4 regions of the Rothia sp. HMSC036D11 genome follow, and region 1 is predicted to be linked to each of the others. Evidence: riboswitches for the same ligand, from Rfam matches in the RefSeq annotation. Region 1 holds a riboswitch; each other region holds the start of a gene.
The links. Region 1 has a riboswitch for S-adenosylmethionine ahead of HMPREF2958_RS06940 (bifunctional o-acetylhomoserine/o-acetylserine sulfhydrylase). Riboswitches for the same ligand answer to the same signal wherever they lie in the genome.

Region 1 (7,357 bases):
CCAGCGAGATATGCTCCAGCGCAAAATGGCCGCCTATGAGCGCATGCTAACAACACTAGATCAACTTTTGGAGGATGCAATGGCACCTAAGAACGAACAGCTCACCGCTGCAGAAAAAGCAGAAATTATGGGCGACGGGTTCAACCCCGCACATGAGCAAGAAGCGCAGGAGCGTTACGGGCACACCGACGATTGGGCTGAATACCAACGCCGTACTGCGGCCATGAGCCGCACCGACTGGGTGAAGGGTAAGCAGGAGCTTGACACGGTTGAGCAAGCCCTCGTCGAGGCTTTCACTCGTGGCGTGCAGCCGGGCAGTGAGGAAGCGAATGCGCTTGCCGAGCGGCACCGCACCTCACTTTTCTTCTTCGAAGTAACCCCCGCCAAGCACGTAATTCTGGCACGCGGTTATGTTGAGGATGCCCGCTTTAACGAGCACTACGAGAAGCTCGCTGCGGGACTGGCTGTCTGGCTACGGGACATCATCTACGAGAATGCCCGCGCTCACGGCCTTGACCCCGAGAATGTGACCTGGTGCTAACCTCGTCCATTCACAATTATCGGTACCGTACACAAAGCCTTGTGGGGACTTATTTCACGCCGAAATATAGTCTTCACAAGGCTTTTATGTGCGGTTTCTGTGTTCAGATGTATCAAAAACGAAAGCTAGTTCTGTTTTTGTGTTTCAAGAGGCGAACCGAAAAGAGCGGATATATCATGAAGAGATTTTTCTTCATCGACAGCGCGCTCTCGCTCGGGAACCGGGACTCCGAGAGCCTTAGCGAGAATCGCCTCCAATTGGCGGGATTCGACTAAGAAACCGTCATGTCCGTGGTCGGATTCGATAATATCGACCTTTACGGGAACCGGCAGCGCCTCCGCCAGACGATACGATTCGTGCGGAAAAAACAGGCGATCGGTGCTTACGGCGGCGATAGTCCACTTACAATCGCTGAGCGCAAGCGCATGCGAGAGGCTGCCGCGCCCGCGTGCAACATCGTGTGAAATCAGGGCCTCGTTCACGGCAAGGTAACTATTGGCATCGAAACGCTCAACGAGCTTATCGCCATGGTGGTCCAGGTAGCTTTCGACCGCATATCGTCCGCGGTTCTCACCGATGGACCCGCCGTCGGTGGATTCGCCGCGGTTTGCCTGCCGCCCAAAGCGATGCTCCAGCTCGGCTGGGCTGCGGTAGGTGGTGTGGGCTATGCGCCGCGCCAACGCGAGCCCGGCCGTGGGTGCCGCTCCCCCATAATAATCGCCGGAAGCAAAATTGGCATCAGCACGGATGGCGAGGTTCTGGGTGTGTGCCCAGGAAATCTGTTCGGCAGTGGCGGCGGGACCGGCGGCGATGACTGCGCATCCGCGTACCAGCTCGGGGAAGGTTGCCGCCCATTCGATAGCGCGTGCTCCGCCGAGCGATCCGCCGATGACATGGTGAAAACTCTTAATCCCCAACCGGGCGATAAGTTCGGCTTCGGCTCGTACCGAGTCGCGAATAGTGACGTAAGGGAAGCGTGATCCCCAGGGTTTTCCGGCGCCCGGGTACCCCTCGGGTACGATGCTTGCCGGGCCGGTTGAGCCGTAGCATCCACCCAAGATATTGGGGGCGATCACAAAATATTTGGTGGTATCGACCACCGCGCCCGGCCCCACGATGCCTTCCCACCAACCATCACTTTCGACCGCACGGATACTGGGTGCAGGCATATCCGATGTGGGAATCCCGCGCGAGACATGGGTGTCACCGGTGAGGGCGTGCAGAATAAGAATCGCGTTGTCCCCAGCTTCATTAAGAGTTCCCCACGTCTCGTAGCTAATGTTCACCTGTGGAAGCACGGTACCGTTTTCGAGGGTGAAATCACCGATCGCCATCTGCCGCAGGTACCCCTGAGCGCTGGGATACTGCAGCTGCGACAGATAGGTGGCGTGTACGGTATTTTCCGTCATGTTTTCTCCTCGGTAACCAGTAGTTGGTAATGGCAGGCGAGAAACCGATACCGCGACCGGGCACTTACTGTGCAGCCCGGTCGCGGCGGTGCAGGTTAGGCGTTCAGAGTTGCAAAACCCAATTCTAGGTCTGCGATAATATCGTCAATATTCTCGACCCCTACGGCGAGGCGCACAAAGTTTTTGCTCACCCCAATTGCCTCTAGCTCTTCCTCGGAAAGCTGCGAGTGAGTGGTGGATGCGGGATGAATCACGAGCGAGCGTACATCGCCGATATTCGCAACATTGGAGTGCAGCTGCAGAGCATCCACAAAGGTGCGAGTCTGTTCCAGGTCTGCGTCTTTGAGAGTGAATCCCACAACGGCGCCCGGCCCTTTCGGCAGGTACTTCTGGGCTCGCTCATACCAGGGCGATGAAGGCAGACCGGCCCAGATCACCTGATCGACCAGCGGATGCTCCTCCAACCAGTTTGCGACCTTGGTCGCGTTCTCGATATGGCGTTCGATGCGCAGGGAGAGGGTCTCCAGACCGATACCAATGTTGAAGGCGTTGGTTGGAGAGATCGCCGCCCCGGTGTCGCGCAGAAGCGAAACTCGCGCCTTGAGAATATAGGAAAGGTTCGCACCAAAAGCAGAGTCTTTGCCCAAGTCACGGGCATAAACTAAACCATGATAGCCAGGTGCTGGCTCGTTGAACTTGGGGAATTTTTCGGGATTGGCTCCATAGTCGAAATTCCCGGAGTCCACGATAACGCCGCCGATTGAGGTGCCGTGCCCACCCAGATATTTTGTGGCGGAATGGATTACCACATCCGCACCAAATTCGATGGGGCGCACAAGGTAAGGAGTGGGAACAGTGTTATCGACAATTAGGGGAACGCCATTGTCGTGGGCGATCTGGGCGATAGGCTCGATGTCGAGCACATCGTTCCGGGGGTTAGGTACGGTTTCTCCGTAGAAGAGTTTCGTATTGGGGCGAACCGCATCGCGCCATTGCTGCAGGTCGTCCGGGTTCTCAACAAACGTAGTTTCAACGCCGAGGTCGGCAAGCGTATATTTCAGTAGATTGTAGGTTCCTCCGTAGATCGAGGGGGAAGCCACGATATGGTCGCCCGCGCCCGCAATGTTGAGAATCGCATAGGTAATAGCCGCTTGACCTGAGGCCAGCAAAAGCGCCCCTACTCCACCTTCAAGGGATGCGATGCGGTTTTCGATAACCTCTTGGGTGGGGTTGTTCAGACGGGTATAGATAGGCCCAAGCTCAGCTAGAGCGAAACGGTTAGCGGCCTGTTCTGCGTTCTCGAAAACGAACGAGGTGGTCTGGTAGATAGGTAACGCCCGAGCTCCCGTTGCAGCATCCGGTGCCTGCCCCGCGTGAATTTGGCGGGTTTCAAATTTCCAACCGGCGGGGTTGGCGGGAGTCGGGACTGTAGTGTTGCTCATGCGAAGCTCCTTGTGATAGTTCAGGGGGCCGCATGCCGATTTCGGTACAGAGTTCTTAGGCTTTCTTCTCTGCAAACGAAAAAACGATGTACCAGAATCGGGCACATCGGTCCCGCGCTTGCGTTGTACTTTGTGTTCAACGCCTGGTCCTCACCCAGGGCACCCCACCGCGGAGGAGGGTTGCCGGCCAGCTAGCTGGGGCTTATCACTGGCTCTCATGACCTGCATCTAGAGTTTCATAGGAAGCGCACACGGTCAAGCGGGATGCGTGTTTTCGGCGCATTGTTGCAAAGATGACGTTTTATGAATTGCCTTTGCTCTGACCTTATTTTAGGGGTTTGTGTACTCTAAGCCCGATTAGCCGAGTCAGGCACTTGTAGTATCCGCAGCAGATTCATCCCATTGACCTTGGCCCGGTGGTAGTCCAACAGAGTCTAAAAGACCGGGGAAAAGATTCTCAATCACGCTGTCTCGGCGCGTAATTTTACGGTGCGTTCCCAGCACTTCGGTGTGCATGAGCCCTGATTCTCGGAGCACTTTGAAATGATAAGACATCGTAGATTTGGCGATTCCATAGTCAAAATCACCGCAGAACTGTGGCCCGTGGTCTGCAATGCGTGCGAGAACATCTCGTCGAATGGGGTCTGACAATGCACCAAGGACACGATCCAACGTCACGTCATCAGAGGTGGGGTGATGCAGCCGTTCCTTACCCATAACCACGCCTTTCCGGGTTTTTCGCATAACGTATTGAGCCTGCAGGACTCTGTGACAGAATATTACCTCTTGGGCTTGCCCTTTAGCATAATATAGATTTATTTTAATTTCGACGAACATAGAAATAATATCAAAGGTACACCATGAATTCTCACAATACATCTCATCAGCTACCTCAAAATTCTGAGGCAACCATGCGGCTTGTCTCATTCAGCACTCTCTTTGTCATCGGCACAGACACTCTGCTCACCGCCCCTCTGCTGCCACTGCTCAGCAAGGAGTTCAATACCAGCACAGAACAATCGGGGTGGTTCGTCTCTGCATACGCTTTAGGGTATGCCGTTTTCGCACTCATTGCAGGCCCATTATCAGACCGCATTGATCGCAGGCGCATTATTCTTACCGGTTCCATCGGCTTTACGGTTTTTACAGGCTTATGCGGTTTAGCATGGGGGTTTTGGTCTCTTTTTACCGCCCGGTTTCTTGCGGGAGTGTTCGCTTCTCTGATCTCACCGCAGATTTGGGCATCTATCCCCATGACAGTGCCGAAACAAGCCATTATTAAAACTATGGGGTACGCAACTGCTGGGCTTGCCATAGCCCAAATCGCCGGTATTCCTGTGGGTTCCTTCCTCTCTACTTATGGTTGGCAGATACCATTTTTTGCAATCGCCGCAGCGTCTCTTCTTCTCTTGGGTATACTCTATTCACGTTTTCCCAGCATTCCCCCTGTGGCTGCGGCGCAAGATGGAAATTTTCTGACTCCCTACCTGCACGTTTTAAAAGCCCCTTCACTTTTGCTATCCCTCCTGGCGTACCTGATTTTCCAGACAGGAGTATTCGCATCTCTATCTTTCATAGGTTCATGGTTTGCGCGAGACTTTGGGGCATCGCAGACAACCATCGGTTTCGCCATGCTTGTAATCGGATGTGGCAACGCTCTAGGCTCCCTCACAGGGTCACGATTCGTCGCGCACATAGGTATGCAAAAGACTATGCTCGTGGGGCTTATTGCACTCAGTATTGTGTATCTCTCAGTGTCATTGACAGCTAATTTCTGGACTGCTTTAGGTATTTTTACGCTTGCACTTTTTCTCGGAGGAGTTATGCTCCCCATCCTCATGGGAGAGCTGCAAAGCCATACCGCTATAGCTCGCGGTACTGTATCATCCCTCTCAAACACGGCAATGTACGCTGGAACAACTATCAGCGGTGCCGTCGGCGGTACATTACTTACACAGTTTCCGGGGTATAGCGGTATAGCCGTCATGAGTGCATGTGCAATCGCAATTTCTCTTGGTGTCTATGCACTTGGCGGAGCGTTCCGGCCGAAAAACGGGGAATCGTTTTAACTTCTTCGAATAAAATCAAAAAAATTTAATCACAGCATTCCGTGAGCCATGCTACACTGATGGAAACCTTGAATCTAGGAGTGATGAGGTATGACCTCCCGCTAAAGTCGCACCGGCTCGCGGAATGCCCGCCCAGATGGTGGGCTCTAAAAATTTCAGAAATAACCCTGCTTTGGTTCGATACATTCCAGGAGCGCATAGTGAGCACCTTGAACACCAAAGTTCTGAGGGTTTCATTGTTATACCTTCCGCACCTGCAGTCGGTGACTTGGGATTATTCAGGCACTACGAAGTGCCTCTCTCACGACTATTCATCTCACCCGTCCCACGTATTGCAGGCGTACAAACACCATGTTCAAGCGGCTTCGGGTGATTAAGCACCACAAGGTTTTATCACAATGTCTACAATTCTTGACGCGGCACAGCTATGCCGCACCTTTGGCAAGGGTGAACACGCTTTCACCGCTGTCGATAATGTTTCACTCAGCATAATTTCCGGCGAAATTCATGCTCTGCTCGGTCCCAATGGAGCGGGGAAAACAACGGTTGTGCAGATGTGCGCAACACTGCTGACTCCCACGAGCGGAACTGTGCGCATCGACGGGGTGGATGCGCTTGCGCACCCCCAGCGTGCGCGCGCGTCCCTAGGGCTTGCGCTCGGCGGGGATACCGGGTTCTATCCGCGAGCATCCGCCCGCGATAATCTTCTCTTCTTTGCCGACCTTGCCGGGGTTAGCGCGCGCAAACGCCGTACCCAGGTGGCGAGCGCTTTGGAACGGGTCGATCTTGCAGATGTCGCCGCGAAGAAGGTACAGGAGTTTTCCCGCGGCATGAAACAACGTCTGCACATCGCGCGGGCGCTGCTGGGCGAGCCGAAACTGCTGCTTTTGGATGAGCCGACGAATGGGCTTGACCCAGATATTTCACTGACGATACGCCAGTTGATTCGTTCCCTCGCTGATGATGGCACCGCTATTTTACTCACGAGCCATCTGCTGGGCGAGATTGAGGAGTTAGCGCATCGAGTGACAGTCATCGGGGCCGGTCGTGTGGCGGTTTCGGGCACAGTGGCGGATATTACTGCGCATGCCGGGATTTCCGCTACCACCGTGGGGCGTGTGGGTGCGAATGCTGGAGCGGTGCTTCAAGAACTTGCTCGGTCTTTGGGCGATGCGGGAACAATGTTACTGACCCCGCGCGGCAGCGAGTGGGAGATCACCGTGTACTGGAATGAACGTTCTGTTTCGGAAGGGTCGCACCCCTTCAGTACCGGACACGCAGAGTCTCTACTGACCCATATTCTCGCTGAACGTGAGGTTCAGATGCTCACGCCACTGTATACTCGCTCAGCCACTCTCGAAGAGGCATATCTGGCTATGGCGGAAGGACTGAAACGATGAACCGGCAACTTCGCTTGATGTCCTTTTCCCTGCGCCAATTCCTCACAGTACCCTACTTCCTGCAGCTGCTACTGCTGAGTACCTTTGGGGCGACGGCCCTGCAAGCGCTCGCCGCCGGTGCCTGGCCAGTAGATGCGACCCTCGCCTGGACTCGCGCAGGCATTATCGGCACCTGGAACATGTGCATTGTTGCCGCCGGGATCCTCAACTTTGAGCGCTACCGGGGAACGTTCGTGTATCTGCTCAATGGTGCCGTGAACCCGCTGCGGGCGCTCGCAGCGGTGGTCTCAACTGCCTCCATTTTTGGGCTTGCCGCCCTGCCATTGGCCTGGGCTATCTGGGCGCTGTGCACCTTTTCGGTAGGTTTTACGGACTTTACTCAGGTGGGTGCACGCTATCTGGTGGGTCTTCCGCTGCTGTGGGTCTCGTGTCTGGCGGTGACCTTTGTGATTGCAGGGTTCTTTGTGGCGACCCCGAACGCTATCGCCTATGAGGA
Region 2 (7,357 bases), on a different contig from region 1:
TGTCGGCGAAGAGATCGAAGAATCCCACGGGAACCTCCTGCAGTTGCTCTAAAAATACCTGGTACTTTAGGATACCGAGCGATGCGGCACCAACGGAATAGCCGCCCCGGAACTCGTCGCGAGATAATACCCGCACACTGCGAGGGCAAATCTGACATGACAAGAGCGCGACCGCGCGCAGGAACGGGGATAAGTACCAAACATCCCGCACCCCGGCGCGCGAACCAACCTTGCGCGAGAGAAAAACACGCCCCGAACCCGTGAAGAGGCTCGGGGCGCATCCGCACTTAGCCGGGACAGGCGCATCCGGCAAACCCTAGCGCAGCTGTGAGCTTGACGGTGCCTGAGCGAGAGCCTGCCGAATCTCGGTATCGCCGCCGGTGAAAGGGATGCCCTTGCCGATCGTGCTGGAATCATCGACTACCTCAGTGAGCACCCGCGCCACGGTGGCACGCGGGGTATGAGAGCTCAAATCGGAGTGGTACACCGGATCGACCCCCACGCTAATACCGCCTTCATCCTCGGTCGTGAGCATGCCGGGGCCTAGAATCGTGTACTCCAATCGGGTGCCGCGAAGATGCTGATCGGCCTCAGCCTTAGCCTCCGCATACGCGAAGAACGGGTTATCTGCGGGCACCCCGTGCTCGGTTCCGGCCCCCAAATACGAGACCATAATGTACCGTCGAATGCCCGCCTGCTGTGCCGCCTCCATAGAGCGAATCGCGGCGTCACGGTCAATCGCATAGGTGCGTTCGGGACCACCTACACCGCCCGCACCTGCGGACCACACCAGCACTTCTGTATGTAAATCCTTGAAGAGCTTCGCCATCTCCTCGGTGCTCAGGGTGGTAATATCGGCAACCACCGGGTTAGCGCCGGTCGCCATAATATCTGCCGACTGATCTTCACTACGAATAATAGCGTTCACCGTATGTCCGCGTTCACGAAGCATCGGTTCTGCCAGAAGAGCAACTTTGCCGTGCCCGCCAATGATCGTAACGTTAGCCATCGTATCCTCCCTGTGTGTTGAAAAATACTTGTATATCCAGGCTAGGCTTGCTGCGCCGCAATGTCTATGGTTTTTCTGTGCTTCCTGAGAACATCAGGAACCCGAGTTCCCTGTGCTGATGCGCTCAGACAGCGCCGCATGATGAGAATTCTCGTGCGGGGCTCAAGACGGCGTTATGATGAAGTGCTAGGTTTTTATTGCCCGGCGGTACCGCCGAGAAGACAAGGCAGGGGATTTATGGCAGAGCCAGCCGCATCAAAGACGCACCGCAGCGCACCATCAATGGAGCAAACCGCCGAGAAACCGTGGGTTGCCATGTGGTCACTCGTGATCGGGTTCTTTATGATCCTGCTCGATACCACTATCGTCACCGTGGCGCTGCCCCATATGCAGCATGAGCTCAACGCCTCGCTCTCCGCCGTGATCTGGGTGACCAGCGCCTACCTGCTCGCCTATGCGGTGCCGCTGCTGATTACCGGTCGCCTGGGCGATAGGTTCGGGCAGAAGCAGATGTACCTGCTCGGTATGGTGGTCTTTACCCTCTCTTCGCTGTGGTGCGGGCTCTCGACCAATGTGGAGATGCTGATCGTTGCGCGCGTGGTGCAGGGGATAGGCGCCTCGATTATGACCCCGCAAACCATGTCGATTATTACGCTCATGTTCCCGCCGCATAAACGCGGGGTGGCAATGAGCGTGTGGGGTGCGGCGGCCGGTATCGCATCGCTCGTGGGCCCTATCGCTGGCGGTCTGCTCGTGGATGGTCCCGGCTGGACGTGGATCTTCTTCATCAATATCCCTATCGGCGTGGTCGGCACCTATCTGGCGGTACGGAATATCCCGCATTTCCCCTCCAAACAGCACAACTTCGACTGGCTGGGCGTGGTTCTCTCCGCTATCGGCCTGTTCCTAATGGTCTTCGGCATTCAGGAGGGTTCTACCTACGACTGGGGCACTATCACCGAGTCACTGTGGGGAACCGGAATCCCGGTGAGCGTATGGGGCATGATTATCGCGGGCATCATCGTGTTCACCCTCTTTATCGTGTGGCAGGCCGTTAACCGTAAAGAGCCGTTGGTACCGCTGGGACTGTTTAAAGACCGCAACTTCTCGGTATCGAATATTGCTATCGCGGCAATGGGCGCGCACACCCTGACAATGGCATTCCCAACTACTATTTACTTCCAGCAGGTGCGCGGTATGAGCCCCACCCAGGCAGCACTCATGACCGCCCCGCTCGCCCTGTTCTCGGGTGCGCTCTCTCCGGTCATTGGTAAGCGTTTAGGCACGTCAAACCCCAAATGGTATGCGGTCTCGGGATTTGCTCTATTGGTAGTCGGGTTTGTCGTTCTGCGCGCTCTGATGACGGCGGATCAATCCCTCGCGCTTCTGCTTATACCCTTTGCGATTTTGGGCATCGGCAACTCTATGATTTGGGGTCCGCTGGCGGTGACCGCGACCCGTAACCTGCCGCCTCGTTTAGCCGGTGCCGGGTCGGGCGTGTATAACGAAACTCGTCAGGTTGCCGGTGTGCTCGGTTCGGCGGGTATTGCCACGCTCATGGGCGGTCTGATCGCCGACCAGATTGCGCAGACCATGCAGCGGATGCGCCCCTCAGGTACCGGCGCAGGCGGAAGCGCCATGAACGCCCCCGCCGTCGGCGGTGAAGGGATGTCTGGCGGTCAGGTTCCCGACTTCCTGCGCGAACCTATCGCCACCGCGATGAACGATTCACTGATGCTGGCGCTGGTTCTGGCAGTTGTGGGCATGGTTGCGTGTCTCTTCTTCGCCAAGCCGGTGGATAAGGGCGCATGGACATCCGGGCAGAATACGACTGAGCCGCATGCGGAAGCTGACTCGACACGGGACGATTCACACTCTTCTGATGTCGATCCTGATGCAAAGGTGACCGCCTCCACCAACGCCCACCCCGCAGACGAGACGCAACCGATTTCTTCGGAAAAGGAAGCGAAGAATCCATAATTCCTTTTGAGGAATATAACGTTTGACTAGTGTATATAGCCAGTGCGGCATATAACCAACAGGTTATATGCCGCACTGTAGTTTAAGGATATTGGGGGGGGGGCTATGTCCGTACAACGTTCGCGCTTGCAGAGAACCTTTCTATCAGAGTCGGCGCGATGCTGCTTCCAGGCACAACCCCTATGCCGCCTGATCCTCTGCGAACGCCTCCGGGTCTACTCGCCCGGTTTTTACGAGCACCTGTGCGATAGCGCCGAGCGCCTCCTCATTCTGAAGCGAAGAAATATCGCCCAGCTTATGCCCCTGGTAGAGTTCACCGAGCAGACGGCGGGTAATCTTCCCCGAACGAGTCTTAGGAATATCGGCGACCGCGACCACATCCTTGGGCTTAGCGATAGGACCAATATGCTCGCGCACATGCTGGGTGAGCACAGTCTTCAGCTCGTCTTCGGTGAGTGCCCGGCCTTCGTCGGTGAGCGTCACATAGGCGACTGCCTGGTGACCGGTTAGCTCGTCCTCTACGGGGCACACGCCAGCCTCCACCACGGCCGGGTGCGTCACGAGCGCAGACTCAATTTCGATGGTCGAGAGGCGGTGCCCGGAAATGTTGATCACATCGTCGATGCGCCCCAGGATGTACACATTGCCTTCATCATCGACCTTTGCGCCGTCACCGGCGAGGAACCAGCCGCGCGTACCGTAGTGCTTCCAATAGGAATTCAGGTAGCGTTGCGGGTCGCCCCAGACGGTGCGCGCCATGGAGGGACCGATCTTATCGACCACAATGAAGCCCTGTTTGCCGGGCTCAACGAGGTCACCGTGCTCGTCCACCACGCGCACCGAGACGCCGGGGACTTCGCGGGTGGCGCATCCGGGAAGGGGAGTGCAGTGCGGGGTGCCTTCGGGGAAGGTCCCTTCGGGCGCGAAGGCGGGGTCATGTGGTCGTGGGGAGCAGATGGTCGAGCCGGTCTCGGACTGCCACCATGTATCGATAAACGATGCGGTACCCCCACCCACGTGCTTGCGCAGCCACTTCCACGCCTGAGGGTTAATGGACTCGCCCACAGACCCGAGCAGACGCACAGTTGAGAAGTCGTATTTTCCGGGTTTGGGGCCGTCAGGAAAAGCTCCCATGAGGGAACGAATCAGGGTGGGCGCGGTGTAATAATTGGTGACGCCGTAGCGTTCGATAACCTCGAAATGACGACCGTAATGCGGAGTATTGGGGGTGCCCTCGAAAATTACCTCGGTCACCCCGTTCACAAGCGGACCATAGATTTCATAGGTGTGCGCGGTCACCCACGCGAGATCGGCGGTACACCAGTGCACGGTCGATTCAACCTTCGCCGGGTCGTTCACGGCAGACAGCTCATCGGGACGCAGCACCCCGTCTTCATCCACATAGTCCGGCAGCAGATCGTACAGCAGCGCGTGGGTGTATGCGGTCTGCACCAAATACCCCGCCATCGTGTGCACCAGGCCCTTGGGCTTACCCGTGGTGCCGGAGGTATAGATGATAAACAGCGGGTCTTCTGCATCATGCAGCTCGTACTCATGGGTATCGGGCTGATCGTCCACCAGGTCGTGGTACCAAATATCGCGCCCGGTCGTCCAGGGAACCTGCGCGTGTGCTACGGGGTCTGCGGCGCTTGTACGATCCACCACGATCACATGCTCGATATTGTTCTCACCCGAGCATGCTTCATCGGCGTTCACCTTCACGGGCACGACCTTGCCGCGGCGGTTCTGCCCGTCGGTGGTGATCAGAACCTTCGCGCCGGTGTCTTCCACACGGAATTTCAGCGCTTCCGCCGAGAAGCCACCGAACACAAGCGAATGAATTGCGCCGATGCGCGCGCACGCAAGCGTGAAAATAATGGTTTCGGGAATAACCGGCAGGTAGATTACCACACGGTCGCCTTTACGCACGCCGAGTTTGAGCAGGCCGTTAGCGGCGCGGGCGATGCGTCGCTGCAGTTCGGCGTAGGTGATAGCTTCACGGTCGCCGGGTTCGCCCTCGAAATAGAGGGCTACTTTGTCGCCGCGGCCAGCCTCCACGTGGCGGTCCACGCAGTTGTAGGCGACGTTGAGTTTGCCGCCCTCGAACCACTTAATCTCGGGTACGGAGTATTCTTCGATGCCCTCAGCGTCGGTTCCGATAACCTGCGGTTTGTGGAAGGTATGTGCGTTGTCCCAGGTCTTGCCCCAGCTTAAGCGCTCGGCTTGTTTCTCCCAGAACGCTACCCGCGCCTCGTCAGATTCGTGCGCGGGGTTGGGGGTGGGTGCTAGAGGATTCGTGAATGAAAAGGGGGAGGGAAGTCCCACAGTATCTCCCATCGGTTGCTGGCGTTAGCACCTTCGGCGTTATGAAGGCGCATGATGCGCCACCGCAGGCGAGGTTGCTGCGACGTCGTCGAGCCAGGTCTCTCGGTCGCTCTAGATGGATTACCAATCTAGTAAACCCTGTAGCTGGCGCAGGTGCAAAGACACCCCGTCATATTGCGCGTGTATGTGCCACGTTCGTAACATTCCGCAACATTGCACCCACGCCCACGCATCCACACCACACCCCATACCCGCGAGCAGGTAGGATTTTCCTACCTGCTCGGGTCAAAAACCACCTGCTCGCGAACAGTACAAGAAAAACACTCCCACCGGGATGCGCCTCGTTAAGAGGATTTACCCGGTGGGAGTGCCGTTTACTCACCCAAAATTACCGATTAGTTCTGTTTTTGTGCGTTAGTTGAGCCTTTCGAGGCCCCGTTAGGGTTTTTCTGCCCGGATAACCAGTCGTTAGGATCGATCTGAATATCGTTACGGACGATGAAGTCGCTCTCTTGATCCTTGTTTTTCTGGTCGCCCGTTGATCCCGTCGAGTTGGACTTTGACTTGTCGCTGGGGGTGCTGGGAGTGCTCGGATCTGGATTCTCAGGTTCGCCAACATGATCGATGGAGGCCACAGCCTGCTGACCGGTCAGGTCAATATCACTCTTGGGGGCACCGTTCTCGGGCTCATAGCGCAGAGTGCCGCTGAGGATCGTCAAGGTGGTGGTCACACCGTAGCGTTCGAGATAGAAATCTTCAAAATGTGTACCGAACTGGCTGGCCAAGATCTGGTTGTAGACCTGAGTCCCGCCGCCGTTATGACTGGAAGCTACAACATCATGGTCAAGCGTAATATCGACGTAGCCTATCAGCTCATTGCCGTTGGCGGTCATCTCGCTGAAGTAACCGTGCATAGCACCACCGTTGAAGGCGACGAGCTGGGGATTATCGCCGTTTTCTGGTGTGGGATTGACGACGAGGGAAACCGCAAAATCGTCAGTATTTTTATTCCAGCCCGGGGGTTCTGCCCCGTCGATCTCGGCCCAGTCGGGGAAAACGAAACGGTGCTCCAAGCGCAGGCGCGCACCGGCGAGTAGGGTAGTGGTACCCGAGTAGTATGTCTGCTTACCGTCTTTAGTGGTTGCCTTGGGCGCTGAGAACCAGAAACCTGCACCGCCCCACTTTGCCTTGCCGATGCTGCCGCCGGGGGTAAACTTACCGCCGCCAGCCGAGTAGAGGCCACTGGAACCTGCCGGAACGCTGGCGTGCTCGTTCTCAACCGGGCCGCTAAATGAATCTAGCCCCAGGAAACTGTTAGTGTCTAGTTCCTGGTGGGTGACGAACGCCTGGGTAAAAATACCGTAGTCAGGGCGCGTGTCATCATACGAAGCCGCATAAGCCGGAACTACAGCGGAAGAAACAATAATTGGGGTTGTCCATGCGGCGCCTGCCAGAACACGACGGCGCGTCAGACCTCCCCGCGTAGATGCGTGGGTCACAATGACTCCTATGAGTGGTTGGGTGAATAAGTGGCGCTCGGATTACACGCCAGTAATAATTTTACGGGATATACCCCAAAAATCCTAAACAATGTAAGATACACATGAAATCTTTACGATAAAACGCTTACTCGCCCCGATCTGAGCATCCTCAAATTACGCGGAAGATATGACGTGAGATAAGCCCTGAACCTTCACCAGAGATTGAGATTAATCTCATAACGGCTGATGATGCACGAGAACAAGGTCTTATTCTCTAGCCTTGTATGCTGCCAGCGTGCGGGAGCGGGTTATGTTGCTGGAAACCTTTACTTATTCCTGTGATGTGGTCCGCTCCCAAAACTTGTTTTATGTCACAGATTTATAAAATTTTACGGTGCTAGGATGCAGGTGAAATCTTAATCTATCGGTTATTCATATACAACCGTTCATATACCACTCTCTTGCTCAAACGGCACCACAATGCCACTAATGCGCATCGTTGCATGTGGGAATCTGCCACACCATAGGTTCCCTACCATGAATACCGCTCACTCATAGAAAG
Region 3 (7,357 bases), on a different contig from region 1:
TCAACCCGCAAATCAACCCATCGATTTCAATCGGAACGGCGTTATTGATAATTCTCCGGTCTCGGTAGATCTCAATGGCGATGGGATACTAAATGAGCTAACTGCTCTCAGTGATCTGAAGAAGCTCAACTTTGATATGACGCCTACTCAGGCTGGAGCTGGCGGTCCTGTGGCTCAGCCTGAAGCGGAAGAAAACCCGGTCACTGCGGATGACGCCCGCAACCTGGGCCTTATTCCCTAAATCATTCGGCGTTCTTCCCAAAACGGGGGCGAAGAGGTGTAGCTGCTGAGGGATGTTATTCCGAGCGTGCGAGGACATACATAACATTCCGAAGCTGGCGAGGCAATGAGTCAGATGAAACACGCTCTCGCTGCACCTCTTCGCTCCCGGGCTTTACCCCGCACAACCGTTCATATACCACTTTCTTGCTCAAACGGCATCGTGATGCCGCCCAAGATGTATTCGCATTCGAGAACCCGCAACACCCGCAGGCTCTCGCCGATGAATACCACTCACTTCACTCTCTATGTAAGATTTCCTCTCGCTCAACACAACGACATAAGGAATATCTCTCATGAAATTACGTACTATAGTGCGCCTGATGCTGGCGTTTGTCAGCCTGGTGCTTGTTGCTCCTCTGAATTCTCTGCCCGTTTCTGCGGTGGAGGCGAAGCCCGCTCAGCCTGCGCACGCGCAGAACCAGAATATAGATCCCGTTCAGAGCCCCAACTCGGGTGATCGCGACGGCGATCATATTCCCGACGAGCTGGAAAGAGACGGGTACGATATCAACAACGATGGCATACCAGAGATCGATTTCCCTAAGATGGGCGCGGATCCCAACCATAAAGACATTTTTGTCGAGATGGATTATATGCCCGGTGAGCTTGCCAGTGAGGAAGAACTGGATCGAATCGTGCAATCTTTCGCGGATATAAATATCAGCAATCCCGACGGCAGAACGGGTATTAATCTGCACTTGGATGCCGGTGCCGCCCGGGGACCTAAGTACAACTTGGGAGGAGGCGAACAGGTCAAGTGGCAAGTGCTCAGCGACGATATAGGTAACAACCCTGGGAACTGGGCCAGGTTTAAAGCTTCTCATTTTAATCAGCGTCGTGATGGACTCTTTCATTATATGGTTTGGGGCGACTACTACGTGCAACAACAAAATGGGGAGAGCGGTTCATCAGGATTGGGACAATTGGGAGGTCGTGATTTCATGGTGACTGTGGGGAAGACACACTGGAATAACAATAAAGGTAATATGAGCGATATTCGCGTGGGTACTTTTATTCACGAGCTGGGACACAACCTCGGCCTGCAGCACGGCGGTGATGCCGATGAGAAAGGCGAAAAAGGTAAACCACAGTACTTCAGCGTGATGAATTATAACTATCAGCTCACTGGCATTCCCAAGGCTGATGGAACCAAATATTTCGGATACCTGCAGCAGGATATGCCGACCCTTAACGAATGGGTCTTGGACGAACGCAAAGGCTTTGGTCCCCAAGCTCGTGGGTACCTGTATCGGCCCAATCCAGAGGCTGTACCGAGGCCAGCGGATGGACCGGTTGATCTCAACGGTAATGGCGAAATCGACCATGGAATCTACGCTCTTGATCTTAACCGTGACGGAATGAAAGGCTGGCTGACGGCACCAAGCGACCTGAAAAAATTGAGCTTTGGAGCTGTGTTTGGACGAGGTGCTGACGAGACTATCCCTGAGCCCAAGGTGGAAATAAACCCCATCACTGCGGATGACGCCCGCGAAATGGACCTCATTTCCTAAAGAGTCCTTCCGGGAGCGATAGTTTGCAGCCGCTGATTAACGCTGTTCTGAACGTGCGAGGCGCCAGATAGTATTCCGAAGCTGACGGGTAACGAGTCGGTCGAAACACGCTCCCGCTGCAAACTATTGCTCCCGAATTTTGCCGTCGCATTCGAAAGAACACTGCTGTCCGCCGGGCGACGTACGCGGCCCTTAATATTACGGGCGACAGTCACAAACATTAATATTCGTCATAATATCGCACCAACCACGACACCCCTTATACACTCAAAATCAAGGATTATGAGTCCCGGTGTAAAGCTCTGGCTAGCCGGGCGGCAACCCTCTCCCGTAGCGGGGTGCTCCAGATGATGATCTGGCTTCAAGGGACACGAAGCAAGTACGGCGCGAATGCGCCACCTGCACAACTTGGACTACCAAGAAGGTCACCACCTATAAAGGAGGCGGCGCGCGGGGTGCAGGAACACCTGAACATTCGCGAAAGGAACGTAGATGGCTGAGCAGAAGAAGCGCATCGCAGTTAACGCATTCGACATGACCTGTGTGGGTCACCAGAGCTTCGACCTCTGGCGCCACCCCCGCTCCCGCGCTACCGAGTACAACACCATCAAATACTGGACCGACCTGGCACAGATCCTTGAGAAGGGCTTCTTTGACGGCGTATTCTTAGCCGATGTTGTGGGCATCTACGATATTTACAAGAACTCCGCCGCGCCCGCTATTGAAGGTGGCGCTCAGGTGCCCGTGAACGATCCGTTCATGCAGATCTCCGCAATGGCCGCCGTGACCGAGCACCTAGGCTTTGGCGTGACCTCAGCCGTCACCTACGAGCAGCCTTACACGCTCGCACGCAAGTACGCTTCTCTCGACCACCTCACTAACGGGCGCGTGGGCTTCAATGTGGTGACCTCATACCTGCCTTCCGCCGCCGAATGTCAGGGCCTCGAAACCCAGATTGAGCACGACACCCGATACGAACTCGCCGAAGAGTTCCTGGATGTCTGCTACAAGCTCTGGGAAGGCTCCTGGGAAGACGGCGCGGTCGTCAAAGACCGCGAGAAGGGTATCTACGCCGACCCCGCCAAGGTGCACCCGATTCAGCACAAGGGTAAGTACTTCAGCGTGCCTGGTGCGGGTCTGACCGAGCCCAGCCCTCAGCGTACCCCCGTGATTTTCCAGGCGGGCGCATCCAGCCGCGGGCAGAAGTTCTCGGGCAAGCATGCCGAGGTTGTGTTTATCGGTGCGTTGCGCCCTGATTTGACCCGCATTATTACCGACCGCATTCGTGACCGCGCCGAAGAGAACGGCCGCGGCCGCGACGAAATCAAGGTTTTCGCGATGCTCTCCATTATTGTGGACGAGACCGAAGAGAAGGCGAAGGCAAAGTACGAAGAGTACCGCAAGTACGTGAACCTGGAATCTTCGCAGGCCATTATTGGCGGTTGGTCCGGCGTGGATCTTTCCCAGTTCGACGAGGACGAGGTACTCAACTATGTGAAGACCGAGTCGATTCAGTCCTTCCTCACCCCCTTCACCCTGCAGGCCAAGGATAAGCAGTGGACGCGTAAGGATATTGCCGAGCACTGCACTATTGGCGGTATGGGCGAGGTTATTGTGGGCGACCCGCAGCAGGTGGCCGACGAGCTTGAACGCTGGATTGATGAAGGTGGCCTGGACGGTATTAACCTGGCATACCACGTTTCGCCCGGCTCCTTCGAGGACTTCATCGAGTTCGTGGTTCCCGAGCTGCAAAAGCGCGGGCGCTACCGCACCTCCTATGAGGGTGAGACCCTGCGCGAAAGCCTGTTCGGCAAGGGACAGACTAAGGTTGCAGACTCACACCCGGCCGCGAAGTACCGTGGCGCCTACGTGGGTAAGCCCTCCACGGCAGACACCCCGGCACGTGCTATCGCGAACTAACCAACTCTGCTTCAGAGTTTCCTCCGCAATATATTGAAAACAGTGCAGAACCCGCCTCTCTCCGGTTTGACCGCCGGGATGGGCGGGTTCTCGCATGCCCGAACCTGGTAGCCCTTTAGAATGGGGTGCATGAGCGAAACAACCCTGTATGATCCTCAAACCCGCTGCCCCTGCACAAGTGGCGAGGTATACGGTGCCTGCTGCGGGCGGTACTTGGGCGAGTTTGCCGCATCCGGAACCTTGGGCGCGCCCACACCGCTGGCTCTGATGCGCTCGCGGTTTACCGCCTTCGCCCTGCACGATGCGCCCTACCTGCTGGCAAGCTGGCACCCGCACACGCGCCCCGTCGAGTTAACGCTGGATGAAACGCTGCGCTGGTACCGGCTGGATATTCTGGGCTCTTCGGGTGGTCCCTTCGATGCGGCGGGTACGGTCGAGTTTGTGGCGTATTACCGTTCAGTTCCCGGTACGCCCGCCGAAGAACGTGTGAAAGGTGCCATGCACGAAAAATCTCGCTTCGAGAAAGTGCACGGCACCTGGTACTACCTGGACGGCGAGGTCAGCTAAGTTCCCCCCGATCGGGTAGCATGGCAGAAATATTCCTTGATGAAAGTCTCAAAAACTAGTCCTGTGTTTGCTATGTTTATGCCATGAGCGACGTTATCTCGCAGGAATCTTTCGACGAGCTCGCCCTCTATCTCAACGGGGGAGAGCACCTGCTTACCCCGGATGCGCACCGCATCGCCGCCGAACGCGCCCGCATCCTCTGCGCCCACGGGCTCGATGCGCTCCGGCAGTACACGCACCGCACTGGGATGACTGTGCACTACTACGTGGCACCCTACGATACGAGCGACCTGCTGCGAACGGGTGCGGATGCGCTCGCGCTCACCGGGGCTCGGCACGAACTTTCGGGGATAAAAACCCCTCTAATAGACGCCTACATTCTGCCCAGCGACCTCATAAAATTTGCCCCGAATTGGGGTTTGGAACCTGCTCCACCCGAGCGGGCGAACGTGATTTTGCGCGAGGTTTTTACCCTTCCGCGGGTGCTGCGCCTGCACGTGGCGGCAGACCTGCTGCACGCCAGCGACATCGGCGTGGCGGGCGAGCACGCACAGGAAGCAGCCGAGCGCATTATGAAAGAATTATGCCGCCCAGGCGACCGATAGAATTCTTGGTTTAACCTGAGCCAGCCCGCGCCGTCTCTGAAAAGAGGGTGCGGGCTGGCTCGCATTCAAACGCGTTGTCTGCGTGTATAGGTGCGCTGAATTGGGTCTACCTGAAAGTAAACCTATGCGAAGAATACCAGGAAAAACGGGTGAAATTGTATACCTGCAGCCGTGAAATTTCTGACGTTTTCGAGCGCATATCTACACCCCCCATAGGTGTATAAAAAGGCTCTTTCTGAATAAAGCGTAGTTTTCCGCCGCTTCTCTTCAAAAAGAGCCTTTTTACACCTGATATATACCCGGGATTTCAGCCAACGCTAGTGCGTGAGACCGTTGATAATACCCATGCCGAAGTAGATGACGAACACCGCCGAAACTACGTACATGAGCCAGTGCACCTCGCGCCCGCGACCCTGAACTAGGCGGATGAAGGCGTAGGAGACGAACCCAGCACCAATACCGTTAGCGATCGAGTACGACAGCGGCATGAAAATAATGGTCATGAACGCGGGGATACCCAGACCCCAGTCTTGCCAGTCGATATGCACAGCCTGGCGCACCATCAGGAACCCAACAACTACCAGAGCGGGGGCGACCGCCTCAAAGGGAACGATCGTCACCAGCGGCGAGGCGATAATCGCCACTAGGAACAGCACGCCGGTTACGATATTCGCCAGACCCGTGCGGGCCCCCTCACCAATACCGGTTGCCGACTCTACAAAAATCTGGTTCGCAGAGCCGGATGCGCCGCCGCCGACCACGGAACCGACCGCATCCACGAGCAGCACCTCGTTAATATTCTCAACCTTACCATCCTTATCGATGGTGCCCGCTTCGGTTGCTAAGCCCACTGAAACGCCCATAGCGTCAAAGAAGACCGAGAGCAGAATAGCGAACACCAGCAGTGATGCGCCCAGCACGCCGATAGCGCCGAACGCGCCGAATCGTGCAGACCCGATAAGCGAGAAATCGGGGGCTGAGAAGGAAAAATTATTGAGCGCGGGAACGTTGAGCGACCAGCCGGTCGGATTTCCCTTACCGCTGCCGATATGGAAAACGGCCTCTAGGATGATAGACAGCGCGGTAGATGCCACCACGCCAATGAGGATAGCGCCGCGCACATTGCGAATAAACAGCGCGATGGTGAGGAAAAGACCGAAAATAAATACGAGAGTAGGCCAGCCAAGTAGGTGACCACCCACACCGAACGAGACGGGAACGGTGGTTCCTGCGGCATCCGGCATGCGGCGGATAATCCCGGAATCAACCAGTCCGATAAAGGCGATAAAGAAGCCGATTCCCGCCACAATTGCGGTTTTGAGGCTCTCGGGGACCGCCTCGAAAACGGCGGTGCGGAAGCCGGTGAGCACCAGCACGGTCATAATAAGACCGGCGATAATCACCAAGCCCATAATATCTGCCCACGTCAGCCCGGGGGTGGTTGCGATCGTGGATGCCAGCAGCGCGTTGACACCCAGTCCTGCCGCCATCGCGAAAGGCTGTTTAGCAATGACGCCCATGAGGATAGTCATCACGCCGGCGACGAGTGCGGTGACCGCGGCGACCTGCGGCACGCCAAGGGTATTTCCCGCCGAGTCTGCGCCGGTGCCGATCACCAGGGGGTTGAGGACGACGATGTAACTCATAGCGAAGAACGCGGCGAGACCGCCACGAATCTCGGCTGAAATAGATGAGCCTCGTTCAGTGATTTTGAAGTAACGGTCCAGTGCGCCGCCCGATGATTTGGGCTTGTGTGCCTGGGGAGCCGCGGTGTTCTCAGAAGACATTCGTGAAAATCCGTAGATACTCTCGTAGGATGCGCGCGCGGGTTTGCGCCGCAATAAGAAAAGCGTCCAACCCTTATGGCGGGTGTGACGCTTTTGTTACCACATTATTCTATGACGTTTAACCCTCAATGCGCTACTGACAGGAAATTCCCAGGTCTTTAGCGGGGTGCGGGGGATGTATCTCCGCCTTAAGGGGTAAAAATAGGTGATAAAAAGAGCCTTGATCGTGACTGAAGTTTTCACGATTAAGACTCTTTTTATGATGGGGGGAGAGAGAAAGATGCTCTAGCGCATCCACCCCTCAATCAGGCCCATTCCGAAATGCACCGCAAACACCGCCGAAACCACGTACATGAGCCAGTGCACCTCGCGTCCGCGACCGGTCGCCACACGGATAACCGTGTACGAAATAAACCCGGCACCAATACCGTGCGCAATCGAATACGACAGCGGCATGATGACGATCGTCAAGAAGGCCGAAATTCCCAGGGCAAGATCGTTCCAATCAACATTAACCGCCTGGCGCACCATCAGGAACCCGACGAACACCATTGCGGGGGCGACCGCCTCAAAGGGGACAATCGTCACCAGGGGAGAGAGGAAAATAGCGCCCAGGAAGAGCACACCTGTCACCACATTTGCCAGACCTGTGCGGGCACCCGCGCCAATACCGGTTGCCGACTCC
Region 4 (7,357 bases), on a different contig from region 1:
ACCTCGGTAACTTCGGTGACGGGCACACCGGCGGCGGCGATCGTGGATGCGGTCGAACCGGTAGACACCAGCTTCACGCCTGCCTCGTGCAGACCGCGGGCGAACTCCGCCAGATTAGTCTTGTCGTACACGGAAATGAGGGCGCGGCGCAGGGGCAGACGATCGAGCTTCTTCATAGACACTAATTACTCCGTTGCTTCTTGCTCGGTGAATGGGTGGTACCCCGTGGCGGGGTATTAATACTGCCCGCATGCACCGGGATGCGGCGCCGTGCGGGCAGGAAGTTCTAGGGGTTTTGAGTTTTGGGGAGGGCAGCAAATTCTTCGAGGGTCCGCACCAAGAGCTGACGTTCTTGCACCTTGATGCGCTCATGCAGGCTTTCTTCGGTGTCACCAGCTTCGACGGGCACCGCGGCCTGGGCGATAATCGTGCCGGTATCGACCCCGGAATCCACGAAATGAACCGTCAACCCGGTGATTTTAACGCCGTGGGCGAGCGCATCCCGCACACCGTGTGCCCCGGGGAATGAGGGCAGCAACGCGGGATGAGTGTTGATAATCCGGTTCTCGAAGCGGGCGACCAGCTGCGCATCCACAATGCGCATGAACCCGGCGAATACAACGTAATCGGGGGTGTAGGAAGCGATTTTCTCTTCGAGAGCACGGTTCCATTGCTCGCGGTCAGCATAGTCTGTCGGTTCGATCAGAAAGGTTTCAACCCCGGCTGCGGCAGCTCGGTCAAGACCGGTGCAGGGCTTATCTGCGCCTACGGCGGCGATCTCTGCGTTTAGCTCGCCAGCCTTTACGGCGTCGAGAATAGCTTGCAGGTTAGTACCGGACCCGGAGACCATTATCACAATTCGCACAGCAATAGTTTAGCGCATCACATAGCGGCTGGGTAGCACCTATGCCACGGGCACCGCACCAGAAATTCTTGTAGTTAAGCCAATTCCGAAACGATAAGCTGGCGGCCCTCGCCCAGTCTAGATTTTCAGGGTTTCACGGTGATTCTCATGCCCGCAGACCGCCGCAGGGAGGTACCCTTAACCTATGTCAAATATGCCCCCGTCTTACCCCCAAGTGCCGCCGCAGCAGCCGATACCGCCTGCGCCGAAGCGTCCGCAGCTCACCCCTAAGGAGCGCCGCCGCAAGCTGATGCGCAGTTTATGGCTGTTGCTTGCAGGTTCTATGCTGACCCTATCGGGAACCCCCTTCTTGCTGAGCCCCTTCCCCCTGTTTCTTCTGCTTTTTGTCTTGGTATTTTTGGGGATCGGGCTGACCATTATGGCAATAGTGCGCAATGCCCAAGGGCGGGGGCCGTGGATTCTCTACGTTGCCGCGGGGCTGAGCCTTCTTTTTGCGGGATGGACGCTTCTTTCGGGGCTTGTCATGGCATTGAACCCGGATGCGCAAAACTATCGGCAATGCTACTCCCATGCCCTGACGGATACCGATATGAAGCAATGTCAAGAATCCTTCAACCATGCAGTGCGCGCCAATACTTCTGTTTCGATCGGTCAGCCTGCTCCATAAGCCCTTCTTGGGGGAGATTTTCAAATAATTGTGCCGAGTGAATCTTAAGGATTCACTCGGCACAATTGCTATATTCCGCTATACTTCTAGCCCTCTAGGTGTTCCCTATATATCGCCATATCGGGCGCGAAAGTTATTTTTTCCTCTTCTTCTGCGAGGATTTCTGACCCGTGGCGGGTTCTTCCTCCGAAGATTCATCCTCGGTCGACTCAGGGGTTCCGAAGATAACAGCCATCGCCTGAGTAGGCGTGAGCTGACGCTTCTCCTGAACGGTAGTCTCGTGCGACTGCTCCGAACCTTCCGTACTCTCCTGATCGGATGCGGATGATGCGGCAACCGGGCGCGGCACGGCAAAACGCTTATACCCGGGCTCGTGGAACTCCGCTGACGAGGAGGCCTTCTGCGACCCAGACTCCCCTGTACGAACGCTCTGCTCCCGTGTCTCCCGATCGCCCTTAGTATCACCGCCATTACCGGAGGTTTCGGGGCGCGGAACACGGTTAAAGACCGGCTTCCCAGGGGCTTTCTCACGCTTGCCGGGCTTGACCGTGCGCGGCGCGTCCTCGGTACCCCCACCGGATTTCTCAGAGGTATCAAGTTCCACGGTGGGTTCATCCGCTCCCGACAGCTCGATGGTTTGTTCGTCAGATGCCGCATCCTTCGAGTCCGCAGCTTCAGCGGAACCGTCTTCACGCAAGGATTCTTGCTCCGTTTTGATACCTAAACCATGCGCTCGCTGTGCTTCTTCCTGTTCGGCAAATTTATTGAGTTCTGCACGGCGGGCGTGCACCTGTTTGACGCGTTCGCGCCGCTGCTGAGCCCGCTCACGCGCCTGCTCTTCACGTTCTTGTGTCTCGCGTTCCTGCTCATCGTTCCTGAGCTGTTCACGCTCCGCCCGCGCCGCACGGCGCTGCTGCAGCATCTCGCTCATGCGACTGCCCAGGTTGGGACGTTCATCGGCAAAACGCGGCAGCTCACGACTGCTATCAGGCAGAAGCACATGGCACAGCAGGTTACCCAACGCGGTACCCGCGCCCAAGGTTATTGCGGTCGCCACGGCGAAAGCTGCGGGCGATGCGCCTACCTCGGTAAAACGCCCCACACCCAACGATCCGCTGGAAATCCAACCCAAAATATAAGCCCATACACCGCAGAGCACACCCACCAGCGAACCCAACACGAGCGAAGAAAGCGGCAGCGCAATCACCCGGTAACGTACCTTCATGGTGATCCACTCGTCCACGTGGTCTTCGCCTTCACGCAAGAACCACCAACCGGCAACGGCCCCGGCGCCCAGCGAAACCGCCAGACCCGCATACCCGATCCAGCCCAGGCTCTCAGGGATAGCACCCAGCACCGGGAAAAGTGGAAGATCGCCCATCGTCGTCTGCGACCAACCCACATGCGTATCCACGCCGAAGGAGAACCCGGCGCCGGTAGTCCACGACATCGCATAGATCACCAAGTTCGGGAGGTAACCCAGCTGCAGCAGGGTCACCGCGAGCGCGCCCACCGGCCCAGCGTGAAGTTCCTGGTAGATCGTTGCAATCTGCGACCAGCGCATCATCATGGCAACCACCAGCACCAGGGCACCGCCCATGATCAACGAAAAAATCGCCACCATGGAGGCACGCACGATCGACCACACATAGGAACTCGCCCACCGCGAGTACTGGCTCATCTGCGAAATCTGTTCAGCGGTGTTCACGCCCACCATACGGGCGAGCGAACGCGATTCATAGTAGCCGCCCCAGATCAACCCGACCAGTACCACGATCTGCGGAATCAACGCCGCACCAACAATACCCAGCAGGTGCCGTTCGGTGCTCGCCCAAGCAAAAGCGACGGCAGCAAAAATACCGTAGGCAGCGCACCCTAAGAGTACGGGTTTGAAGAATTCCCCCTCATAGGATGCGCGCGCCAGTTTTCGCCCAGACCTAAAGCATAAGAGCACCGGAATAATACTCAGCCCCATGGGCACCAGTGTGAGCATGCCGTGCGGCAGAATAATGCCGAAAGCATTCGGAATATTCAGCGGCACACCGTGCATGAGCAGCCACAGGTGGGAGGCAAGAGTTGCGAGTGCGGGAAAATCCATGCGGTTAAAACCGTTGGTAAACCACACCGCCATGAGCAGAACGAGCACAAGCCCGAAAGAAAGCGCGGCGGTAAAAACTAATTCAACGATGCCCTGCAGCCAGAGTGGCATAGGGGCAGAATACCGGGATGTAGAAGAGCTACTTTTCATCGTTCTTCCATCATGCCATGAAACCTGCCAGCGCGTGTGAGCCTGCTGGGCTTTCGGGGAAATAGTTCCGGTTAAATGGCGGCTAACCTTCGTTAACCGCTCACCGTGAACATAGGGGTTACACGAACGTTACTGATGCGCTCTCACCGCCGCGACAGCGCATACAGCTAACTGTGCCGAGCATTTCTCACGGCTTTCTCGAACACGCAGGTACTCCCCCGGCGCTTACGGTGAAAATACTGTGCGGAAGATTAGTCTTCAATCCACGGATTCACCGCGGGCACGCCCCAGGACCGGTACACCTCAGCCTTTGAAGAAACGATTTCGAGGTCGTGAGCTTGGGCGCTCGCCGCCATCAGACCTTCGAGGGCGGCGGTGGGCAGGGGCTCGGCATCTTTACGTCCGTGACTGTGGGTACCGCGCGGAGCGCTGCGTCCCGCCCATTCGAGGCTTACACGGGCATCCACGTTAATAATGTGGTCAGCGAATCTGTCGAGAAGTTCGGCAATCCAGCGGTCGGTTTCCGGGTAGGGGTAGAGTCCTTTGAGCTCGCCCACGCTCAGCACCGAAATGTAGAGGTGTTTATAGGCGCGGCGGCGCAGAAAGGCAACAACTTTGGGATCTGGTGTGGCTTTGCGGATCTCGGCGAGAACATCCGAGTCGAGAAGCAGTCCTGAGGCGCTCATACCCCTATGCTACGCGCAGACCGGCATATTCGACGGCGGGAATACCCTCGGGGTTGGGAAGAAGCAGAAAATTGAGGAATTCGTCGCGCTTAGAAGAAATACGTGCGTAGTCCTGAATGCTTACTGCCTGGTAACCGCCGCGTGCGGGCACGGATGCGGCACGCAGATTTTCCTGATAAGAGCGTGCAGGAGTAAGGGGGGATGCTGGAGATGAAGAGCTGTTGTACATTGACAACCATGCGCCGAATGCGCGTTCCTTTCGCGTTGCTCTTGCCTGTACCAAGTGCCACCTGAGGCGGCGAATACAAACCACTTCGTCATCCGAGCCACCCGTGAACATGGGGTTGGCGTTCGACCATAGTCGGAGCTTATCAGTCGAAACTCTTGAAGCTGAATCCAGATTACAACAGCTTTCAGGAATCTGTAAACGCCCGAACCTGTCAAATCCTTGTGATTTACATAACGCGATTATGAATGCATACCTGTATATAGCTGCCTCATGGCGGCGTAGTGTGAAGTTTTGGGCCTTCAGAGCAGGTCTACACATTCGAGAAAAATCACGGCACACTGGGTAATGTACAGAAATTTATCTTGCCTCTGATATATCACCATGTCACGCCCACTTTACGCTTCCGGAAAGAAAGAGTGATAACTGTGAAAAAGACTGTACAGATCATGGGGATAGTGGCCGCAATTTTTCTGATCATTGGGTTTGGCTTGTTCATCCTGGCCGGTTGGGGCTCACTCGTAGAGTATCATGCCCTCGAATGGAGGGGCGTGCAGCATAAAGGAGCAAGTCCCCTAACGCGAGCAACCGGCAACCTCAGCTACTGGTTCTTAGGCACCGGCTTTCTTACTGGCTTTATCGCCTTGATTCCGTTCTTCACCACGGCGATCAGGAACTCCCGCAAGACGCACAAAAAGTATCCTAAACAGGCTCAAGACCTCCTGAAAGATGGTCAGAACCAGATTAATTCATAGAGTCAGTATCTAAGGAGCGCCCATGAAAAAAGCTATCTACATAGTTGGAGCAACAACTGCGGTGGTCTTCTTTTGTGGCATAGTCCTGTTTATTTTAGGAGAATGGGGCGCTCTCGTGGAGTATCACGCCTCTGAATGGAGGGGTATTCAATTCGAGGGAGCTAGTCCGCTCACACGCGCAACTTTAAATATAAGTTTCCGACTCTTAGGTATCGGTTTCCTCACCGGCATTATCACCTTAATTCTGCTCTTCACAACGGCGACCAGGAATGCACGCAAGGCACAAAACAAGCATGCTGAGCAGAATAAAACACCCTTGGCAGAAGGTCAGAACCAGATCGATTTATAGAGCCAGTATCTAAGGAGCGCCCATGAAAAAAGCTATATACACCGTTGGAGCAGTAGCCGCAGTACTTCTGGTTATCGGGTTTGGATTGCTCATCCTAGCCGGCTGGGGCTCACTCGTGGAATACCACGCCTTCGAGTGGAGGGGCATCGATCCCGCAGGAGCAAGTCCCCTCGTCATGGCGACTAATAATCTGAGCCTATGGTTTCTAGGTATTGGCTTCCTCACCGGCATTATCACCTTAATTCTGCTCTTCACAACGGCGACCAGGAATACACGTAAAAAACGCTCAGCGCATCTTGGACAGACATCATAACGAATTACCGCGCGCTTTCTTTAACACCCTTGAGATAATGGAACGGTGAGCACGCCAAACCCTTTCCCTGATATCCCCGTCACCGTTGCGCAGATTATTCGGCAGGCGGGGCATAAGGCATACCAGCGCGGGCTTGCTTATGCCCGTCAGCGTGAAGTGGTGCGTTACACCTACGACGAAGACGAAAACACGCTGGAAGGCCTGGTGAATGGGAGCACCCCTATTCCTTATGAGGTAGATATTCGCTTCTTCCCGGGTTCTGACGCCGATTCCAATCTTTTCAACGCACGATGCACATGCCCGGTCACCGCCGACTGCAAGCACGCCGTCGCCCTCATGCTCACCGCACTCGACCGCGCCAAGACCGCGCGGAAAGCCCTCGACAATGCGCCCGGTGGCCGCATCCGTCAGCTTATGAATCAAGAGAGCACAGAAGATACCGCGCGACAGGTTGCGGAGGCAGCCGACGATCCCCTGGCGGCGTTACGCGCATCCGGGGCGATTCGTTCAGCAAGCTCGCTCACCACCGATCCCAAACCTCTCTCCCTGAACGACCACGAGAATATGCATTCTTCGCCCTCGAAAATTTCGGTGTGGCGGCGCGATATGGCACAGGTTCTCGCTGCCCGGGGCGAAGCATCCGGTATTGATTCTGCACGGGTTCCGGGGGCGCTCGACCTTTCCTTCAGCATTTCGGGTTCGTATGCGCGCGGGCGCAATATTCCCGGTGCAACCCCGCCTATCAATTTGCTGGCGCGACCGCTCATGCAGTCCAAAACCGGGCGCTGGATCAAGGGCGGGCTCAGCTGGGAGACCTTTGCATCCAGCGTGGGTGGGCCGGTCGGTCGTCACGAAGTGTACCCTGAGCACGAACGGTTCTTCGCCGAAATATACGCTATCGCACGCCCGTGGCAGAATATGTATTCTTCGCATCGGGACTGGATTTCGCTCACCGCCACGAACTCCACGCTACTGTGGGATGTTCTGGCTCGTGCAGAGCAGATCGGCCTGCCGATTCTTCTCGAAGGGTTTGAGGTAACCACGGCAGTTCTACCACCCGCCCAGGTGAGGGTACATGCCGGAGCTGTTGAGGCCGAGTCCCGACAGAACGCAGAGGCTGCCGTGAGCGAAGATTCCACCCCCGACTTGGCTCTTCATGCCGCCTTGGGGTGGGAAACCCGCGAAGATAACCGGGTGCGGCAGCTCTGGTTTGATGCCGCACACTGCCACCCCATCGGCTCGCCACGC

Region 2: linked by a shared signal. The riboswitch ahead of HMPREF2958_RS01540 (AMP-binding protein) and the one ahead of HMPREF2958_RS06940 (bifunctional o-acetylhomoserine/o-acetylserine sulfhydrylase) in region 1 are both predicted to bind S-adenosylmethionine.
Region 3: linked by a shared signal. The riboswitch ahead of HMPREF2958_RS01520 (LLM class flavin-dependent oxidoreductase) and the one ahead of HMPREF2958_RS06940 (bifunctional o-acetylhomoserine/o-acetylserine sulfhydrylase) in region 1 are both predicted to bind S-adenosylmethionine.
Region 4: linked by a shared signal. The riboswitch ahead of HMPREF2958_RS00515 (nuclease PIN) and the one ahead of HMPREF2958_RS06940 (bifunctional o-acetylhomoserine/o-acetylserine sulfhydrylase) in region 1 are both predicted to bind S-adenosylmethionine.

What each region holds. Positions count from the first base shown of each region.
Region 1 covers NZ_KV815302.1:108,684-116,040, forward strand. Annotated here, with positions in the region: gene HMPREF2958_RS06930 (MerR family transcriptional regulator) at 1-541, shown strand, start outside; gene HMPREF2958_RS06935 (homoserine O-acetyltransferase MetX) at 667-1,950, opposite strand; gene HMPREF2958_RS06940 (bifunctional o-acetylhomoserine/o-acetylserine sulfhydrylase) at 2,046-3,392, opposite strand; SAM riboswitch class IV at 3,502-3,615, opposite strand; gene HMPREF2958_RS06945 (ArsR/SmtB family transcription factor) at 3,759-4,109, opposite strand; gene HMPREF2958_RS06950 (MFS transporter) at 4,253-5,461, shown strand; gene HMPREF2958_RS06955 (ABC transporter ATP-binding protein) at 5,860-6,861, shown strand; gene HMPREF2958_RS06960 (hypothetical protein) at 6,858-7,357, shown strand, end outside.
Region 2 covers NZ_KV815277.1:125,735-133,091, reverse strand. Annotated here, with positions in the region: gene HMPREF2958_RS01555 (acylphosphatase) at 1-28, opposite strand, end outside; gene HMPREF2958_RS01550 (SDR family oxidoreductase) at 317-1,009, opposite strand; gene HMPREF2958_RS01545 (MFS transporter) at 1,247-2,989, shown strand; gene HMPREF2958_RS01540 (AMP-binding protein) at 3,170-5,314, opposite strand; SAM riboswitch class I at 5,320-5,436, opposite strand; gene HMPREF2958_RS01535 (hypothetical protein) at 5,710-6,813, opposite strand.
Region 3 covers NZ_KV815277.1:117,384-124,740, reverse strand. Annotated here, with positions in the region: gene HMPREF2958_RS01530 (zinc metalloprotease) at 1-241, shown strand, start outside; gene HMPREF2958_RS01525 (zinc-dependent metalloprotease family protein) at 576-1,793, shown strand; gene HMPREF2958_RS10845 (hypothetical protein) at 1,790-2,014, opposite strand; SAM riboswitch class IV at 2,072-2,181, shown strand; gene HMPREF2958_RS01520 (LLM class flavin-dependent oxidoreductase) at 2,286-3,713, shown strand; gene HMPREF2958_RS01515 (YchJ family protein) at 3,843-4,280, shown strand; gene HMPREF2958_RS01510 (hypothetical protein) at 4,364-4,885, shown strand; gene HMPREF2958_RS01505 (NCS2 family permease) at 5,203-6,672, opposite strand; gene HMPREF2958_RS01500 (NCS2 family permease) at 6,958-7,357, opposite strand, start outside.
Region 4 covers NZ_KV815272.1:119,548-126,904, forward strand. Annotated here, with positions in the region: gene purH (bifunctional phosphoribosylaminoimidazolecarboxamide formyltransferase/IMP cyclohydrolase) at 1-176, opposite strand, end outside; gene purN (phosphoribosylglycinamide formyltransferase) at 287-850, opposite strand; gene HMPREF2958_RS00500 (hypothetical protein) at 1,050-1,532, shown strand; gene HMPREF2958_RS00505 (cell division protein PerM) at 1,666-3,780, opposite strand; gene HMPREF2958_RS00510 (PIN domain-containing protein) at 4,032-4,466, opposite strand; gene HMPREF2958_RS00515 (nuclease PIN) at 4,471-4,749, opposite strand; SAM riboswitch class IV at 4,728-4,856, opposite strand; gene HMPREF2958_RS00520 (hypothetical protein) at 5,121-5,447, shown strand; gene HMPREF2958_RS00525 (hypothetical protein) at 5,470-5,796, shown strand; gene HMPREF2958_RS00530 (hypothetical protein) at 5,819-6,109, shown strand; gene HMPREF2958_RS00535 (DEAD/DEAH box helicase) at 6,155-7,357, shown strand, end outside.